DNA from 3 places in the Streptomyces sp. NBC_00076 genome. Region 3 is predicted to be linked to each of the others. Evidence: predicted binding sites of a transcription regulator. Region 3 holds the regulator's gene; each other region holds the start of a gene.

The links. The regulator HrcA, encoded in region 3, represses chaperone genes, less so after heat shock. The targets are predictions, from matches to a motif close to TTNGCACTCNGNNNNNCNGAGTGCNAA.
Region 1: OHA64_RS20435 (FmdB family zinc ribbon protein) is a predicted target of HrcA. The motif match lies at 1,803-1,829, and genes of this name have one in related genera.
Region 2: groES (co-chaperone GroES) is a predicted target of HrcA. The motif match lies at 1,843-1,869, and genes of this name have one in related genera.

What each region holds. Positions count from the first base shown of each region.
Region 1 covers NZ_CP108242.1:4,532,675-4,538,255, forward strand. Annotated here, with positions in the region: gene OHA64_RS20425 (potassium/proton antiporter) at 1-102, shown strand, start outside; gene OHA64_RS20430 (MFS transporter) at 377-1,645, shown strand; gene OHA64_RS20435 (FmdB family zinc ribbon protein) at 1,841-2,185, shown strand; gene OHA64_RS20440 (S-methyl-5'-thioadenosine phosphorylase) at 2,264-3,106, shown strand; gene OHA64_RS20445 (hypothetical protein) at 3,343-3,936, shown strand; gene mscL (large conductance mechanosensitive channel protein MscL) at 4,063-4,539, shown strand; gene OHA64_RS20455 (hypothetical protein) at 4,571-4,753, opposite strand; gene OHA64_RS20460 (low temperature requirement protein A) at 4,840-5,581, shown strand, end outside.
Region 2 covers NZ_CP108242.1:6,400,868-6,406,448, forward strand. Annotated here, with positions in the region: gene OHA64_RS29310 (polysaccharide deacetylase family protein) at 63-920, shown strand; gene OHA64_RS29315 (polysaccharide deacetylase family protein) at 917-1,732, shown strand; gene groES (co-chaperone GroES) at 2,015-2,323, shown strand; gene groL (chaperonin GroEL) at 2,455-4,080, shown strand; gene OHA64_RS29330 (ester cyclase) at 4,223-4,930, opposite strand; gene OHA64_RS29335 (SDR family NAD(P)-dependent oxidoreductase) at 5,009-5,581, opposite strand, start outside.
Region 3 covers NZ_CP108242.1:3,627,355-3,632,935, forward strand. Annotated here, with positions in the region: gene OHA64_RS16540 (16S rRNA (uracil(1498)-N(3))-methyltransferase) at 1-518, opposite strand, end outside; gene OHA64_RS16545 (nitronate monooxygenase) at 518-1,600, opposite strand; gene dnaJ (molecular chaperone DnaJ) at 1,759-2,895, opposite strand; gene hrcA (heat-inducible transcriptional repressor HrcA) at 2,896-3,912, opposite strand; gene OHA64_RS16560 (MBL fold metallo-hydrolase) at 4,083-4,814, shown strand; gene OHA64_RS16565 (DUF3097 domain-containing protein) at 4,858-5,581, shown strand, end outside.

The DNA.
Region 1 (5,581 bases), 910 kb from region 3:
AATCCCGTCCGGGACGCGGCGGAACGACGACTGCGCGCGGTCGGCCACGGCGGCAAGCTGGCCGGATGGCTGGGCACGGGCGGCACCGGCACAAGCCGTTAAGGGCATGTTTCGTACGGTTCACACCCCGGCAATCACAGGCACGCGACCCCATGGTGCTCGTTTTCACAGGTCAGTCAGTCTTGATCCCTGTACGATGAAGGCACACCCTGATCGAACCAACTCTGCCTGACGCAGAGCTGGCGCGACCGTATGGCGGCCGGGACGCTCCTGACAGCGGGCTTTGGCATCTACCGCAGTCCGCGCAAGAGGACAGCTCTCGGCGTCTCGCCCCCTGGAAGGGGCCGCGTCACCAGGCGGCAGAAAGGCACGGGCCGTGGCATCCACGGTCACCTCCCGCCCCGGATACGGGCAGCTGCTGCGCACCAGCGGCGCATGGACGTTCCTGCTCCCCGGCTTCGCGGCACGCCAGCCGTTCGCGATGCTCACCGTCTCCATCGTGCTGCTCGTACAGCACACCACCGGCTCGTACGGGGCGGCGGGCGCCGCCGCGGCCGTCACCGGTGTCTCCACGGCCCTGTTCGCGCCGTTCGGCGGTCACCTCGCCGACCGCCACGGGCAGCGCGCGGTGCTGGTCCCGAGCGTGGTCGTACACGCACTGTCGGGCCTGGCCCTCACCGCGCTCGCGCTGTCCCACGCCCCCCTGTGGGCGCTGCTCGCGGCAGCCGTGCCGACGGGCGCCTCGACGCCCCAGGTCGGCCCCATGGTGCGGGCCCGCTGGGCCGCGACCCTCAAGGACTCGCCCCTGATGTCCACCGCGGCGGCCTTCGAGTCGGTCACGGACGAGCTGACCTTCGTCGTCGGCCCGCTGCTGGCCACCGCGCTGTGCACGGCGGTGGATCCCGCCGCGGGTCTGGTGACGGAAGCCTCGCTGACGCTGCTGGGCGGCCTGCTGTTCGCCGCGCAGAAGAGCACCCAGCCCACGGTCGCCGCCGACGGGCACGCGCGCGTGGAGCACACCTCGGCGCTGCGCGTCCCCGGAGTGCGGGTCCTGATCGTGGCGTTCCTCGGCATCGGCTCCGTCTTCGGCGGCATGCAGGTCTCGCTGGCCGCGTTCAGCGAGTCGATCGGTGAACCCGGCCTGAACGGCGTCCTGTACGGCACCTTCGCCGCCGGCAACACGCTCTCCGGCCTGGTCTGCGGCGCCATCGCGTGGAAGGTGAGCCCGCGCCGCCGCCTGCTCGTCGGGTACGCCGCCCTCGCGCTGACCGCGTCCGGCCTGTGGGCCGCGCACTCGGTGCTCGTCCTGGCCGGCCTCGGCCTGCTCGTCGGCATGTGCGTGGCGCCCGCTCTGATCACCGGCTACACCCTGGTCGAGGAACTCGTCCCGGCCGGCGCACGCACCGAGGCGTTCACCTGGCTGACCGGAGCGGTCGCACTCGGCCAGGCGGCCGCCGTCACGATCGCCGGACAGCTGGAGGACCGCTTCTGGGGCGGCGCCGGGTTCCTGGTCCCGACGGGCGGCACGTTGCTGGCGTTGGTGACCTTGCTGGCGCTGCGTTCGCGGCTCATGCCGCCGCGCGCGACCAGAGTGGTCACGCGCGGCGCGGCCCATCGCGAACCTGCCGCGATCGGTGAGATGTGACGATGTATTTTCCGCGGAATACGTCACTGTGACTCCGCAGCTACGCTGCTTCTCCCTTGGGCACAAGCCGCGAGACGGTCAAGCCCTGACCGCTGCCCGCAGGCAGGTGACGCACGTTACTCCATTTGCAAGCGGCACAGGTTAGTATGGACGATCGTTAGCACTCATCGAGTGAGAGTGCCAGGAGGAAGACAAGTGCCGACCTACCAGTACCAGTGCACCGAGTGTGGCGAGGGCCTCGAGGCGGTGCAGAAGTTCACCGACGACGCACTCACCGAGTGCCCCAACTGCCAGGGCCGCCTCAAGAAGGTGTTCTCCGCGGTCGGCATCGTCTTCAAGGGCTCCGGCTTCTACCGCAACGACAGCCGCGGTTCCTCGTCGAGCAGCGCGCCGTCGACGTCGAAGTCGGCGACGTCCTCTTCGTCCTCGGAGTCGAAGTCGTCCTCCGACTCCAAGTCGTCCTCGGACTCGAAGTCCTCGAGTCCGAGCACGGGCGCCTCAAGCACGGGCAAGTCGTCCAGCAGCAGCTCCGCCGCGTAGGACCCTTTTCTTACGGGACCCTGTCGTCGTACGACGGCGGGGTCTTCGGCGTTTCCGGGGGCCGTTAGGGTGCGGGGCATGGCGAACAAGGCGAACGCAGAGATCGGTGTGATCGGCGGCTCCGGCTTCTACTCGTTCCTCGACGACGTGACCGAGATCCAGGTGGACACCCCCTACGGGCCGCCCAGTGACTCCCTCTTCCTCGGCGAGGTCGCCGGTCGGCGAGTCGCCTTCCTGCCCCGGCACGGACGCGGCCACCATCTGCCGCCGCACCGCATCAACTACCGGGCCAACCTCTGGGCCCTGCGGTCCGTCGGGGCCCGCCAGGTCCTCGGTCCGTGCGCGGTGGGCGGCCTGCGCCCCGAGTACGGGCCGGGCACGCTGTTGGTGCCGGACCAGCTGGTCGACCGTACGAAGTCCCGGACGGGCACGTACTTCGACGGGCTGCCGCTGCCGGGCGGCGGGGTGCCGAACGTGGTCCACGTGTCCCTGGCCGATCCCTACTGCCCGGCCGGACGGGCGGCCGCGCTGAAGGCGGCGCGTGGGCGGGACTGGGAACCGGTGGACGGCGGCACGCTGGTCGTGATCGAGGGGCCGCGGTTCTCGACCCGCGCCGAGTCGGTGTGGCACCAGGCGCAGGGCTGGTCGGTGGTCGGCATGACCGGACACCCCGAGGCGGCTCTCGCCCGCGAACTGGAGCTCTGCTACACCTCGTTGACCCTGGTCACCGATCTCGACGCGGGCGCGGAGACGGGCGAGGGCGTCTCCCACGACGAGGTGCTGCGGGTGTTCGCGGCGAACGTGGACCGGCTGCGGGGCGTCCTGTTCGACGCGGTGGCCGCACTGCCGTCGGGCGAGGAGCGGGACTGCCTGTGTGCGAGCGCGCTGGGCGGGATGGATCCGGGGTTCGCGCTGCCGTAGGGGTGCCGGCCTCGAGGGTTCTGGACTCGGGGCTGCTGGACTCAGGTGTGCTGGGCTCAGGGCTGCTGGACTCGGGGTTCCGGCCTCAGATGACCCGCCGCCGCGGGTGGAACTTCCCGTTCGGGTGAGGGAGTTGTCCACAACTCGGCAGTAGCCCACCGGCGTCTGCGGGAATCGGCGCGAAGCCGCATCGTGGCATCGCAAGCCGATCCCTCGTCGCAGGTGGTGGTCCTCCCGTGTCCTTCGCACTTCCGTCCTCTCCCTCGCCCTCGCCCTCTCACTCCCCTTCTCCCGTTTCTCCCGCTTTCCCGCGGCCGCTCGGCGTGGAAGCTCCCCCGACCTGCGAGGTGCCGCACTTCGCCCCCGTGCGCATTCGTGGCGGGCGTTATCAACTACAGCGACTCGTACGGCACCGACGGCGTGCCGTAGCTGCCGGCCTCACCGTCACGGCGGCCGCGGTCCTGGCGGCGGGACCCTCGGTCCCTCAGGAAACGGAGCAGCCCCGCGGGCGCCCCGTGGCGGATCCCGTACGGGAACACCGTGCCGTCCGGCTCGTGACGGCACCGGTGCGGATCGCCGACGGAGCCACGGTCCGGCTGTTGCGGCCCGGTGACCGGGTGGACGTCATCGCCGCCGAGCAGACGGCGACCGGCGGCGACGCCCGCGTGGTCGCGCGCGGGGCACGGGTGACGAAGGTGCCGGAGGCGCTGGAGGCACCGGGTGGCGCGGCTGAGGGCGGGGCGCTCGTCGTGCTGTCGGTACCGCGCTCCACCGCGGCGCGTCTCGCCGGCGCGAGCACGACAGCACGGCTGGCGGTGACACTGTGCTGACCCACGCGATGCGCGCCGCTTCACGCCCCTCCTTGAAGCCACCCGGCTGGACAGGGCCGTCTCGTCCTCACGTAGGTTGCGGAGCTGTTTGTTCCACTACCGGTTCGTATGAGGAGAGTCCCAGAATTGAGCGAGAAGAAGCCAAGCGTCTTGCAGGGGTTCAAGGCCTTCCTGATGCGCGGGAACGTCGTCGACCTGGCGGTGGCCGTGGTCATCGGCGCAGCCTTCACCAACATCGTCAACTCGGTGGTGAAGGGCCTGATCAACCCGCTGGTCGGAGCGATCGGCACCAAGAACCTCGACGGTTACAGCTCGTGTCTCGAGGAGACTTGCACGGGCACCGGCGACAACGCGACGGGCGTCCGGATCATGTGGGGGTCCGTCCTCGGCGCGACCCTGACCTTCGTGATCACGGCGGCGGTCGTCTACTTCCTGATGGTCCTGCCGATGTCGAAGTACCTGGCGCGGATGGAGGCCCGCAGGAAGGCGAAGGAGGGCACGCAGGAGGTCATGGAGGTGACCGAGTTGGAGGTGCTCAAGGAGATCCGCGACGTGCTGCTCGCACAGCAGCGGCAGCGTGGATCCGGCCACGACGAGCGTTAGCAGCGGCTGCGGTCCGCGGCGCCCGGCGGGTTCAGAGGTGGTGGGGCGGCTTCTCGTCAAGGAAGCGCTTCAGGTCGGCCGCGCTGTCGCCCTCGCCACCGGGCCGCTCGCCCCATCCCCGGTCCGTGTCGTCCGAGGACTGGCGGTCCAGCGGGTCGTCGAAGATCAGCGCGGGCTTCGGGGCACGCGGCTCGGGATCGGGGGCGGTGCTCATGTCTCCAGGGTACGGCCCTGGTGGCGGCCCACCGCCGGCGAAGTCATCCCCAAGCCATTCAGGCGCTGATCTGCTGTGCTGGACCCATGACGTCCAGTTCCCCTCCCCCGCCCGTCCCCCAGGGCGCTCCCGAACGCCGCGGCCCCCTGCGCAGGCTCACGGCCCGCGGTCGCCAAGAGGCACATCGTGTGGCCTCGCCACTGGAGCTCTTCTTCGACCTGTGTTTTGTCGTGGCGATCGCCCAGGCCGGCATCCAACTGGTGCACGCCGTGGCCGAGGCGCACACGGGCGAGGGCATCCTCAACTACACGATGGTCTTCTTCGCCATCTGGTGGGCCTGGATGAACTTCACCTGGTTCGCCTCGGCGTACGACAACGACGACACCCTGTACCGGGTCGTCACCCTGGTACAGATCGCCGGCGTCCTGGTCCTGGCGGCCGGGGTCTCGCGGGCGTTCGAGGAGCACGAGTTCCTGGCCGTCTGGCTGGGCTACGTGATCATGCGGCTGGCCATGATCGCGCAGTGGCTGCGGGTGGCGCTGTCGAGCGAGGGCCCGGAACGGACGATGGCCCTGCGGTACGCCGGCGGCGTGCTGCTCTGCCAGGTCGGCTGGCTGGGTCTGCTGGTCCTGCCCGAGGGCGCCCGGCCCTGGGTGTTCCTGGTGATGGCGCCGCTGGAGATGTGCGTGCCGCCGTTCGCGGAGAAGGACCACCCGACGTCCTGGCATCCGCACCACATCGCGGAGCGGTACGGACTGTTCACCATCATCGTGCTCGGCGAAACGATCGCCGCGGCCACGGTCGCCGTGAAGTCGGGCATCTACGAGA
Region 2 (5,581 bases), 2.8 Mb from region 3:
TCCGGCCTACTGAGCAGGTCTGGCAGCAGCTTCGGACTCCTCCACGTCGGTCTTCTCTGTGGGTGAAGGGCGGTGTCGCCGCGCTGGCCACCGCCGCCATCGTCTCGGGCTGCGCGCAGGACGGGGACTACGAGGTGGGGCCCGCTCCCGGCCCTGCCCGGGCTCTGGACCGGTACGCCGCCAACTTGCGCGCCGCGCACCGGACCCGGACGGCGGTGGCCGAGGCCTGGGGCCTCAAGAGGGTCCCGCTGACGGTGCCTGCGCCCCCGGCGGTGAAGCCGAGGATCACCACCCGCGAGGGCTTCGAGGTCGAGGGCCACCGGGAAGAGGACCTCCCCCCGGTCTTCACCAAGGTCCCCACCGGGGAGAAGGTCGTCTTCCTCACCATCGACGACGGGGCCGAGAAGGACCCGGAGTTCCTGCGGATGATGAGCGAGCTGAAGATCCCGTACACCGCCTTCCTCAGCGACCACGTCGTCAAGGACGACTACGGATACTTCAGGAAGATGCGGGACCGGGGGGTCGTGCTCAACAACCACACCCTCCACCACCACTACCTGCCGGGGCTGTCGTACGACCGCCAGAGGCATGAGATCTGCGGCATGCAGGACGTGATCGAGGAGCAGTACGGCACGCGGCCCACGCTCTTCCGCCCGCCCTTCGGCACCTACGACAAGGGCACCCTGCGCGCGGCGAAGAGCTGCGGTGTCCGGTATGTCCCGCTGTGGAGCGAGGAGGTCTTCGTCGACCACTGGGACTTCCGCGAGTGGGACCGCGACCTCCACCCGGGCGACATCGTGCTCACCCACTTCCGGGGCCGGAAGGACTGGAACGGCACGATGGTGGCCCTGGTCCGCCGGTTCCTGAACAAGGTCACGCGCGAGGGGTACGCCGTCGGCCGGCTGGAGGACTACCTGTGAGGCGGTGGGCGCCGGCGGCCGGAGTCCTGGCGCTGGTCCTCCTCGCCGGCTGCGCGCAGTCCGTCGACCCCATCGAACGGCTGGGAGAGAAGGCGGCCGGGCGGGCGGGCTCGCACGGCTCGTCCGGGGTGGGGGAGCCCGCGTACCGCCGCTGGGGCCTGGCGGGCCCACTGCCGCCCGCCCCGCGGCCACCCGCCCGGCCCGCCACCCCGCTCGCCGCGGGCCCGGGCCTGACGCCGGTGGTGGACCGGGTCCGTACGACCGACAGGGTGGTCTTCCTGACCTACGACGACGGCGCCGAGAGAGACCCTCGGTTCGTCGACCTGGTCCGTGAACTGCGGCTCCCGGTCAGCATGTTCCTCACGGACAGCGTCGTCGGCCCGGGCTACGGCCACTTCGCGCGCCTCCAGGCGGTCGGCGCGAGCATCCAGAACCACACCCTCGACCATTCCGCCCTGCGCGGTCTGCCCTACGCCGGCCAGCGCGCCGAGATCTGTGGCCAGCAGGACAAGCTCAGGTCCCGCTTCGGCATCCGCCCCCACCTCTTCCGCCCGCCCTACGGCACGTACGACACGACGACCCTGCGCGCGGCCGGCGACTGCCATCTCGCGGCGGTCGTCCTGTGGCGAGCGTCCATGGAGGGCGAGCGGCTGACCTTCGCGAAGGGGGAGCGCCGGTTGCGGGCGGGGGACATCGTGTCGGTGGCGTCGGGCGAGTCCCCGGCTCCGTCGTTGCGGGAACGGACGGTACGGCTGCTGCGGGAGATCCGGCGGGCGGGTCTGACGGTGGGGCGGCTGGAGGATTACCTGTAGCGGGAGCCCGGGGAGCCCGGGGAGCCCGGGGCGTCCGGGCGGCATCCGCTCCGGCGGCGGGCCCCCGGAGGGTGAACGCCAGCCGAAAACCGCGCCGCGCACCGCTCGGATTGGCACTCCGCTTGACCGAGTGCTAATCGCGGTCATAGTCTCGGACCTGGCACTCCCCCCTGGAGAGTGCCAACTAGCGACGGGCAGGTCCGGCACCCGCGACGACGGATCCACCTGGTCGCCACCTCAGACAGTTAACCCCGTGAGATCTCCGAAGGGGGAGGTCGGATCGTGACGACCACCAGCTCCAAGGTTGCCATCAAGCCGCTCGAGGACCGCATTGTGGTCCAGCCGCTCGACGCTGAGCAGACCACCGCCTCTGGCCTGGTCATTCCGGACACCGCCAAGGAGAAGCCCCAGGAGGGCGTCGTCCTGGCCGTCGGTCCGGGCCGCTTCGAGAACGGCGAGCGTCTTCCGCTCGACGTCAAGACCGGCGACATCGTGCTGTACAGCAAGTACGGCGGCACCGAGGTGAAGTACAACGGCGAGGAGTACCTCGTCCTCTCGGCTCGCGACGTGCTCGCGATCATCGAGAAGTAGTTCACCTCGCTTCGCCTCACCGCGAAGCACATTGCATTGAGCTGCGCCCCTGGCCCCCCGCGATCACTAGTGAGCCGGGCGCCAGGGGCGCGGCTAATTTCACCTAGATTTCCGAGAGGGCTCACGCTCCCATGGCGAAGATCCTGAAGTTCGACGAGGACGCCCGTCGCGCCCTCGAGCGCGGCGTCAACAAGCTTGCCGACACGGTCAAGGTGACGATCGGCCCCAAGGGCCGCAACGTCGTCATCGACAAGAAGTTCGGCGCTCCCACCATCACCAACGACGGCGTCACCATCGCCCGCGAGGTCGAGGTCGAGGACCCGTACGAGAACCTCGGCGCCCAGCTGGTGAAGGAGGTGGCGACCAAGACCAACGACATCGCGGGTGACGGCACCACCACCGCCACCGTGCTCGCCCAGGCGCTGGTACGCGAGGGCCTGAAGAACGTCGCCGCGGGTGCCTCCCCGGCCGCCCTGAAGAAGGGCATCGACGCCGCGGTCAAGGCTGTGTCCGAGGAGCTCCTCGCGACCGCCCGGCCGATCGACGAGAAGTCCGACATCGCCGCCGTCGCCGGTCTGTCCGCCCAGGACAACCAGGTCGGCGAGCTCATCGCCGAGGCGATGGACAAGGTCGGCAAGGACGGTGTCATCACCGTCGAGGAGTCCAACACCTTCGGTCTGGAGCTGGACTTCACCGAGGGCATGGCCTTCGACAAGGGCTACCTGTCGCCGTACTTCGTGACGGACCAGGAGCGCATGGAGGCCGTCCTCGACGACCCGTACATCCTGATCACCCAGGGCAAGATCTCCTCGATCCAGGACCTGCTGCCGCTGCTGGAGAAGGTCATCCAGACCAACTCCTCCAAGCCGCTCCTGATCATCGCCGAGGACGTCGAGGGCGAGGCCCTGTCGACCCTGGTCGTGAACAAGATCCGCGGCACCTTCAACGCGGTCGCGGTCAAGGCCCCCGGCTTCGGTGACCGCCGCAAGGCCATGCTCCAGGACATCTCGATCCTGACCGGCGCCACGGTCGTCGCCGAGGAGGTCGGCCTCAAGCTCGACCAGGTCGGCCTCGAGGTGCTGGGCTCCGCCCGCCGCGTCACGATCACCAAGGACGACACGACGATCGTCGACGGCGCCGGCAAGACCGACGACGTCCACGGCCGTGTCGCCCAGATCAAGTCCGAGATCGAGAACACCGACTCCGACTGGGACCGCGAGAAGCTCCAGGAGCGCCTCGCGAAGCTGGCCGGCGGCGTGTGCGTGATCAAGGTCGGCGCCGCCACCGAGGTGGAGCTGAAGGAGAAGAAGCACCGTCTGGAGGACGCCATCTCCGCGACCCGCGCCGCGGTCGAGGAGGGCATCGTCTCCGGTGGTGGCTCCGCGCTCGTCCACGCCGTGAAGGTCCTGGAGGGCAACCTCGGCAAGACCGGCGACGAGGCCACCGGTGTCGCGGTCGTCCGCAAGGCCGCCGTCGAGCCGCTGCGCTGGATCGCCGAGAACGCGGGCCTGGAAGGCTACGTCATCACCGCCAAGGTCGCGGAGCTCGACAAGGGCCAGGGCTTCAACGCCGCCACCGGCGAGTACGGCGACCTGGTCAAGGCCGGCGTCATCGACCCGGTGAAGGTCACCCGCTCCGCCCTGGAGAACGCCGCCTCCATCGCCTCCCTGCTCCTGACGACCGAGACCCTGGTCGTCGAGAAGAAGGAAGAGGAAGAGCCGGCGGCCGCGGGCCACGGCCACGGTCACTCCCACTGAGGACCCCGCTCGCAGAGGGCCCCGTTCCGCACTCAGGTGCCGGAACGGGGCCCTTCCCCTTCGCGGGTCTTGTGCCCTGCCGAGACCGCCGTCCCTCGTCACCGGCGTGATCCGGACGACAGGCCCCAGGCTCCGGGCCGAGCTACCTCTCCAATGAGTCCAGCGCACCCAGCTGCTGCATCAGGCCCAGCTGGTCGTGTTGCCACCAGGTCTCTGCGATCTTCCCGTCGGGCGCGAACCGGAACGTGGTCGTCCCGGTCATCGTGACCCGCTTGCCGGTGGCGGGAATCCCCATGAAGTCCGCCTTGTGGGTGGCGTTCCAGGTCCACCGTGCGCAGGCCCGGTCGCCCTGGGTGATCAGGTCGTCGACCGTGAACACGAAGTCGAAGGCGGCCCGCCACATCCGGAACTCGGCGCGGGCGGAGTCCAGCCCGATCATGTCCTGCGGGTTGATCGGATTGTGGCTGTGGATGTCCTCATCGAGCAGGTCGTTCATCGGGGGCAGATCTCCGGCGGTCGCCAACGCCTCGAAGAACCGCCGTGCGTTCGCCGCGTACAACTGCTCGTCCCGCACCACGTCCAGGTCGGTGAACGTCGGCATCTCGTCGCACAGGGCGACCATGTCCTGGAAGATCCGGTCGGTCTCCGGCAGCCCGGAGTTGCGCATCGCCTCCTCGTACGAGGGGAACTCCACGATCTCGATGAAGTGCGACGCGTCCGAGCGGTCCTTGCCGACCACCGCGTGTGTCGCGGTCCGCTTCCCCTTGGTCTGCTCTGCCCATGTGTCCATGAGCCGGTTCATCTCGTCGAACCGGTCGGTCCTGCAGTCGATGAGCTGTACGAACGTCATGACGCCGCCTCCGGCCCCCCTGGGCACGGTTTCCGGTCCCGTCCATTCTCCCACCGGAGGGACGACGCCACCTGCTCACTACTGGGGCCCGTACTTGCGCCCCGTCTTCGAGCTGATCCCGCCCAGCAGCGACCGTGGGGTGACCTTCACGAGCCCCATCAGCGCCTTGTACCGCGGGTCCGGGATCGACAACGACTTGCCGCGTGCCAGATCCGCCAGCGCCGCCGCCACCAGCTTGTCCGCGTCCAGCCACATCCAGCCCGGGATGTTGTCCGTTCCCATCCCGGCCCGCTGATGGAACTCGGTGCGCACGAACCCGGGGCACAGCGCCATCAACCGCACGCCGCTGCCCGCCAGGTCCTTGGCCGCGCCCTGCGTGAACTGCACGACCCACGCCTTGGACGCGCCGTAGGTCCCGCGCGGCACGAACGCCGCCACCGAGGCGACGTTGACGACACCCCCGCGGCCCCGCTCCCGCATCGCCTCGGCCGCCGCCGACGTCAGCCGCAGCACCGCCTCGCAGTGCACCTTGAGCATGGTCAGCTCGTCCGCCATGGATACGTCGAGATAGCGGCCCTTGTTGCCGAAGCCCGCGTTGTTGATCAGCAGGTCGACGGGGTTCTTGCGGTCGCCGAGCCGGGCGGCCACCGC
Region 3 (5,581 bases):
GCGAAGTCGGCCTGGCCGAGAAGTGCCGCGACCTGCTTGGTCGTTGCCGCTTCCGCGACCTCGGGGAAGCGGACCCGGCGGGACTGCTTGCCGGCCTCGCGGGCGGTGGCGCGCCACTTGGCGAGCGCCTTCGCACCGCGGTCGCCCTTCCACTGCGTGATGCACCGGGACGCGGCCCACGGCACGATCGCGTCGACTCCGGTCTCGGTCATCGTCTCGACGGCCAGCTCGCCCCGGTCGCCCTTGGGCAGCGCCTGGACGACGGTGATGCGCGGCTGCTCCGGCGGCTCCTCCAGGACAGTCTCCAGGCCGCAGACGACCAGCCGGTCCTTGGCCTCGGCGGCCTTGACGAAACCGTCGACGAAGTGCCCGCGCCCGTCCGTGAGGACGACCTCCTCACCGGGCCGCAGGCGCTTCACGGAGACGGCGTGCCGTCCCTCCGGACCGTCGAGGACGAGCTCTCCGCCACAGAAGTCGGGGAGTTCGAGCGGATCGACCACGAAGACCGGCGCGGTCATCAGACGTCACCCGTGGCCGGGCAGGACGACAACGCCGTCTTCGCGGCGGCCAGTTCGGCCACCAGTACCTCGACCAGCTGCCCCGCGGGCAGTTCGCGAGCCATCCGGTGGCCCTGTCCCGCCCACAGCGCCATGCCCTGCGAGTCGCCCGCCTTGGCGGCCGCCTTGCGCAGCGGCGAGGTGAGGTGGTGGATCTCCGGGTAGGCGGCCGGCGCGTACGGACCGTGCTCGCGCAGGAAGCGGTTGACCAGGCCGCGGGCCGGGCGGCCGGAGAAGGCGCGGGTCAGCTCCGTGCGGACGAACAGGGGGTTGGTCAGCGCGTGCTTGTGGACGGCGTTCGCGCCGGACTCGGCGGTGGCGAGGAACGCCGTGCCGAGCTGGGCGGCGGCGGCGCCCGCGGCGAGTACGGCGGCGATCTGGCTGCCGCGCATGATGCCGCCGGCCGCGACGATCGGGATCCGTACCGTCTCGCGGATCTGGGCGACCAGCGACAGCAGTCCGATGCCGGAGCCGTCGGTCTCGGGGACGTCCCGGTGGGTGCCCTGGTGGCCGCCCGCCTCCACGCCCTGCGCGATCACCGCGTCGGCGCCGGCCCGTTCGACCGCGAGGGCCTCCTCGGCGGTGGTCGCGGTGACCAGGGTGAAGGTGCCGGCCCGGCGCAGCGAGTCCAGGACGTCCGGGGCGGGGACGCCGAAGTGGAACGAGACCACCGGTACCGGGTTGTCGAGCAGCACCGCGAGCTTGGCCTCGTAACCGTCGTCGCGGCCACTGTCCTTGTCGCCGAGCTCGGTCTCGTACCAGGTGGCCTCGCCGGCCAGCTGGTGGGCGTAGACGTCGACCGCGGCGGGGTCCGCGTACTCCGGCTGCGGCAGGAAGAGGTTCACGCCGAAGGGGCGGGTGGTGAGGCTCCGCAGCTGCTTGATCTCCTGGTACAGGCCGTCGGCCGTCTTGTACCCGGCAGCGAGGAACCCGAGCCCGCCGGCCTCGCACACGGCGGCGGCGAGCGTCGGTACGGAGACGCCGCCCGCCATGGGGGCCTGCACGATCGGATACGGGAAGAGATCGGTCAGCGCGGAGGACATGACGGCATGTTGTCACGTCCTCCGAACAAGTCCGAATCCGGCCTTCCGCCTGGCACAGGCCGACGGCATCTCCGAACGGCAGGGCCCCGGGCGGTGCCCCGAGGGCCCCTCAGAGGTGCCCTCGACGCCCTTCGGACCCTGCCCGTCGGCGGGCGTCCTCAGCGACCGTTGAACGCGTCTTTCAGTCGTGAGAACAACCCCTGCTGCCCTGGCTGGAACTGCCCCGTCGGGCGCTCCTCGCCCCTCAGCTTGGCGAGTTCGCGCAGCAGCCGTTCCTGTTCGGGGTCGAGCTTGGACGGGGTCTGCACCTCGACGTGCACGATGAGGTCGCCGCGACCGCCGCCGCGCAGGTGCGTGACACCGCGGGCGTGCAGCGGGATCGACTGGCCGGACTGGGTGCCGGGCCGGATGTCGACCTCCTCCAGGCCGTCCAGTGTCTCCAGCGGGACCTTGGTGCCCAGGGAGGCCGCGGTCATCGGGAGGGTGACCGTGCAGTGCAGGTCGTCGCCCCGGCGCTGGAACTGCGAGTGCGGCAGCTCGTGGATCTCGACGTACAGGTCACCGGCGGGACCGCCACCGGGCCCGACCTCGCCCTCGCCCGCCAGCTGGATCCGGGTGCCGTTGTCGACACCGGCGGGGATCTTGACCGTCAGCGTGCGACGGGAGCGGACCCGGCCGTCGCCGGCGCACTCCGGGCACGGCGTCGGGACGACCGTGCCGAAGCCCTGGCACTGCGGGCAGGGGCGCGAGGTCATGACCTGGCCCAGGAAGGACCGCGTCACCTGCGACACCTCACCGCGGCCGCGGCACATGTCACACGTCTGGGCGGTCGTGCCCGGGGCCGCGCCCTCACCACTGCAGGTGGTGCAGACGACCGCCGTGTCGACCTGGATGTCCTTCGTGGTGCCGAAGGCCGCCTCGTCCAGCTCGATCTCCAGCCGGATCATCGCGTCCTGGCCGCGCCGGGTGCGCGAGCGCGGCCCGCGCTGCGACGCCGTACCGAAGAACGCGTCCATGATGTCCGAGAAGTTGCCGAAGCCACCGGCGCCGAAGCCGCCGGCGCCACCGCCGCCCGCCTGCGAGAGCGGGTCGCCGCCGAGGTCGTAGACCTGCTTCTTCTGCGGGTCCGACAGCACCTCGTAAGCGGCGTTGATCTCCTTGAACCGCTCCTGGGTCTTCGGATCGGGGTTGACATCCGGGTGCAGCTCGCGTGCGAGCCGCCGGAAGGCCTTCTTGATCTCTTCCTGCGACGCGTCGCGGCGCACGCCTAGAACGGCGTAGTAGTCCGTGGCCACTTACGACTCCGCCAGGATCTGTCCGACGTACCGTGCCACTGCGCGTACCGCTCCCATCGTTCCCGGGTAATCCATGCGGGTCGGTCCGACCACGCCGAGCTTGGCGACTGCCTCGCCGCCCGAACCGTAACCGACCGAGACCACAGAAGTGGAGTTGAGTCCCTCATAGGCGTTCTCATGACCGATCCGTACGGTCATGCCCGAATCCCCAGCCTCGCCAAGCAACTTGAGGAGCACGACCTGCTCCTCCAGCGCTTCCAGGACGGGTCGGATCGTGAGGGGAAAGTCATGCCCGAAGCGGGTCAGATTGGCGGTGCCGCCGATCATCAGCCGCTCCTCGTTCTCCTCGACGAGTGTCTCCAGGAGGGTGGAGAGCACCGTCGCGACCGTGCCGCGGTCCTCGATGTCGAAGGCCTCCGGCAGGTCTTCCACCAGCTGCGGGACGTCGGTGAAACGACGGCCCGCGATCCGGCTGTTGAGCCGCGCCCGCAGATCCGCGAGCGGACTCTCGCCGAACGGCGCCGGACAGTCGACCATCCGCTGTTCGACCCGCCCGGTGTCCGTGATCAGCACGAGCATCACGCGCGCGGGGGCGAGTGACAGCAGCTCGACGTGACGCACGGTCGAACGGGTCAGCGAGGGGTACTGCACGACGGCGACCTGCCGGGTCAGCTGCGCGAGCAGCCGCACGGTCCGAGCCACGACGTCGTCGAGGTCGACGGCGCCGTCGAGGAAGTTCTGGATGGCGCGCCGTTCTGGCCCGGTCATCGGCTTGACGCCGGCCAGCTTGTCGACGAAAAGCCGGTACCCCTTGTCGGTGGGGATCCGCCCGGCGCTGGTGTGCGGCTGGGCGATGAACCCCTCGTCCTCCAGGGCGGCCATGTCGTTGCGGACCGTCGCCGGGGAGACGCCGAGGTTGTGCCGCTCGGTGAGCGCCTTGGACCCGACGGGTTCCTCGGTGCCGACGTAGTCCTGGACGATGGCGCGCAGCACCTGGAGCCTGCGTTCACTCAGCATCCGCGCACACCTCCAGAAGTCGTCCCCCAGTCCCCTGGGCGCCTGGCCTGGCACTCGCCATATCCGAGTGCCAGAGTTCCCCGGCCAGTGTACGGCCGTGAGGTACGCCCCGGGCAAGGGCGGTCCCACGAGACCGTGCCCGGACGTGCCGCTCTGGTTAGCGTCGCGGTATGACGGTGACTTGGGAAGAGCTGGGATGGGAGCGCCTTGCGGACGGGGTCGGGCGATGCCGGCTCCCCGGCTGGGACTGCACGGTGGGGCTGATCGTCGGCGAGGGCAGCGCCCTGGTGGTCGACGCCGGGTCGAGCCTCCAGGAGGGCGCACGGCTGCGGGCGGGGGCGGAGGAGCTCGCCGGTCACCGTGTGACTCATCTCGCGCTGACACACCCCCACTTCGATCACGTGTTCGGCGCGGCGGCGTTCGCCGGGGTGGAGATGTTCGGCGCGGTCGGCATCGACACGGTGTTCGACGGCCGGTCCGCGCGCGAGGAGCTACGGGCGGACGCGGTGCGCAACGGCCTGGCGGCCTCCGCGGCGGACGAGGCGGTCGACGCCCTGGTGGTGCCCCGGCACCGGGTCTCCGGCGAGTGGACCCTCGACCTGGGCGGCGGCCGGCAGGTCATGCTGGCCAACGTGGGCCCCGGCCACACCGCCCACGACCTCGTGGTCCTGGTGCCGGGCTCGCCGGAGGTGGTCTTCTGCGGTGACCTGGTCGAGGAGTCCGGCGAGCCCCAGGCGGGCCCCGACGCCGTACCGTCGCACTGGCCTGCGGCTTTGGACCGGCTGCTGGAGCTGGGCGGCGAGGACGCGCGGTACGTGCCGGGTCACGGAGCGGTCGTGGACGCGGGGTTCGTGCGGGCGCAGCGGGGCGCGCTGGCGGGGCGCTTCGGCGTGTCGCGGTGACCCGTACGGCCGGACGGCCGAGTTTTCTCCTATCGTCATCCGAATGCGCCAGTACTCTCCGGACCTGACCCCGCCGTGGAAGAAGCCCAAGCCCGCGCCGGAGGTCCCGGCGGAGCCCGGCCTGGTGGTCGAGGAGCCGGGGTCGGGTTTCTGCGGTGCGGTGATCCGCTGCGAGGCGGGCACGGTCACCCTGGAGGACCGCTTCGGCAAGCACCGGGTCTTCCCGATGGAGCCCCGGGGCTTCCTCCTTGAGGGCCGTGCGGTCACCCTGATCCGCCCGACCGGGCAGGCTCCGGTACGTCCCTCCCGTACCGCGTCCGGTTCGGTCGCCGTGCCCGGCGCACGCGCGCGCGTGGCCCGCGCCGGGCGCATCTACGTCGAGGGCCGGCACGACGCCGAGCTGGTCGAGAAGGTGTGGGGCGACGACCTGCGCGTCGAGGGCGTGGTCGTGGAGTACCTGGAGGGCGTGGACGACCTCCCGTCCATCGTGGCGGACTTCGCGCCGGGCCCGGACGCCCGTCTGGGCATCCTGGTGGACCATCTGGTCCCCGGCACGAAGGAGTGGCGCATCGCGGAGTCGGTGACCAGCGAGCACGCCCTGGTGGTGGGCCACCCGTACATCGACATCTGGGAGGCGGTGAAACCGTCGGCCGTGGGCATCCCCGGCTGGCCTCGGGTACCGCGCGGGCAGGACTGGAAGACCGGGGTGTGCCGGGCGCTGGGCTGGCCGGAGAACACGGGCGCGGTGTGGCAGGCGATCCTGAAGC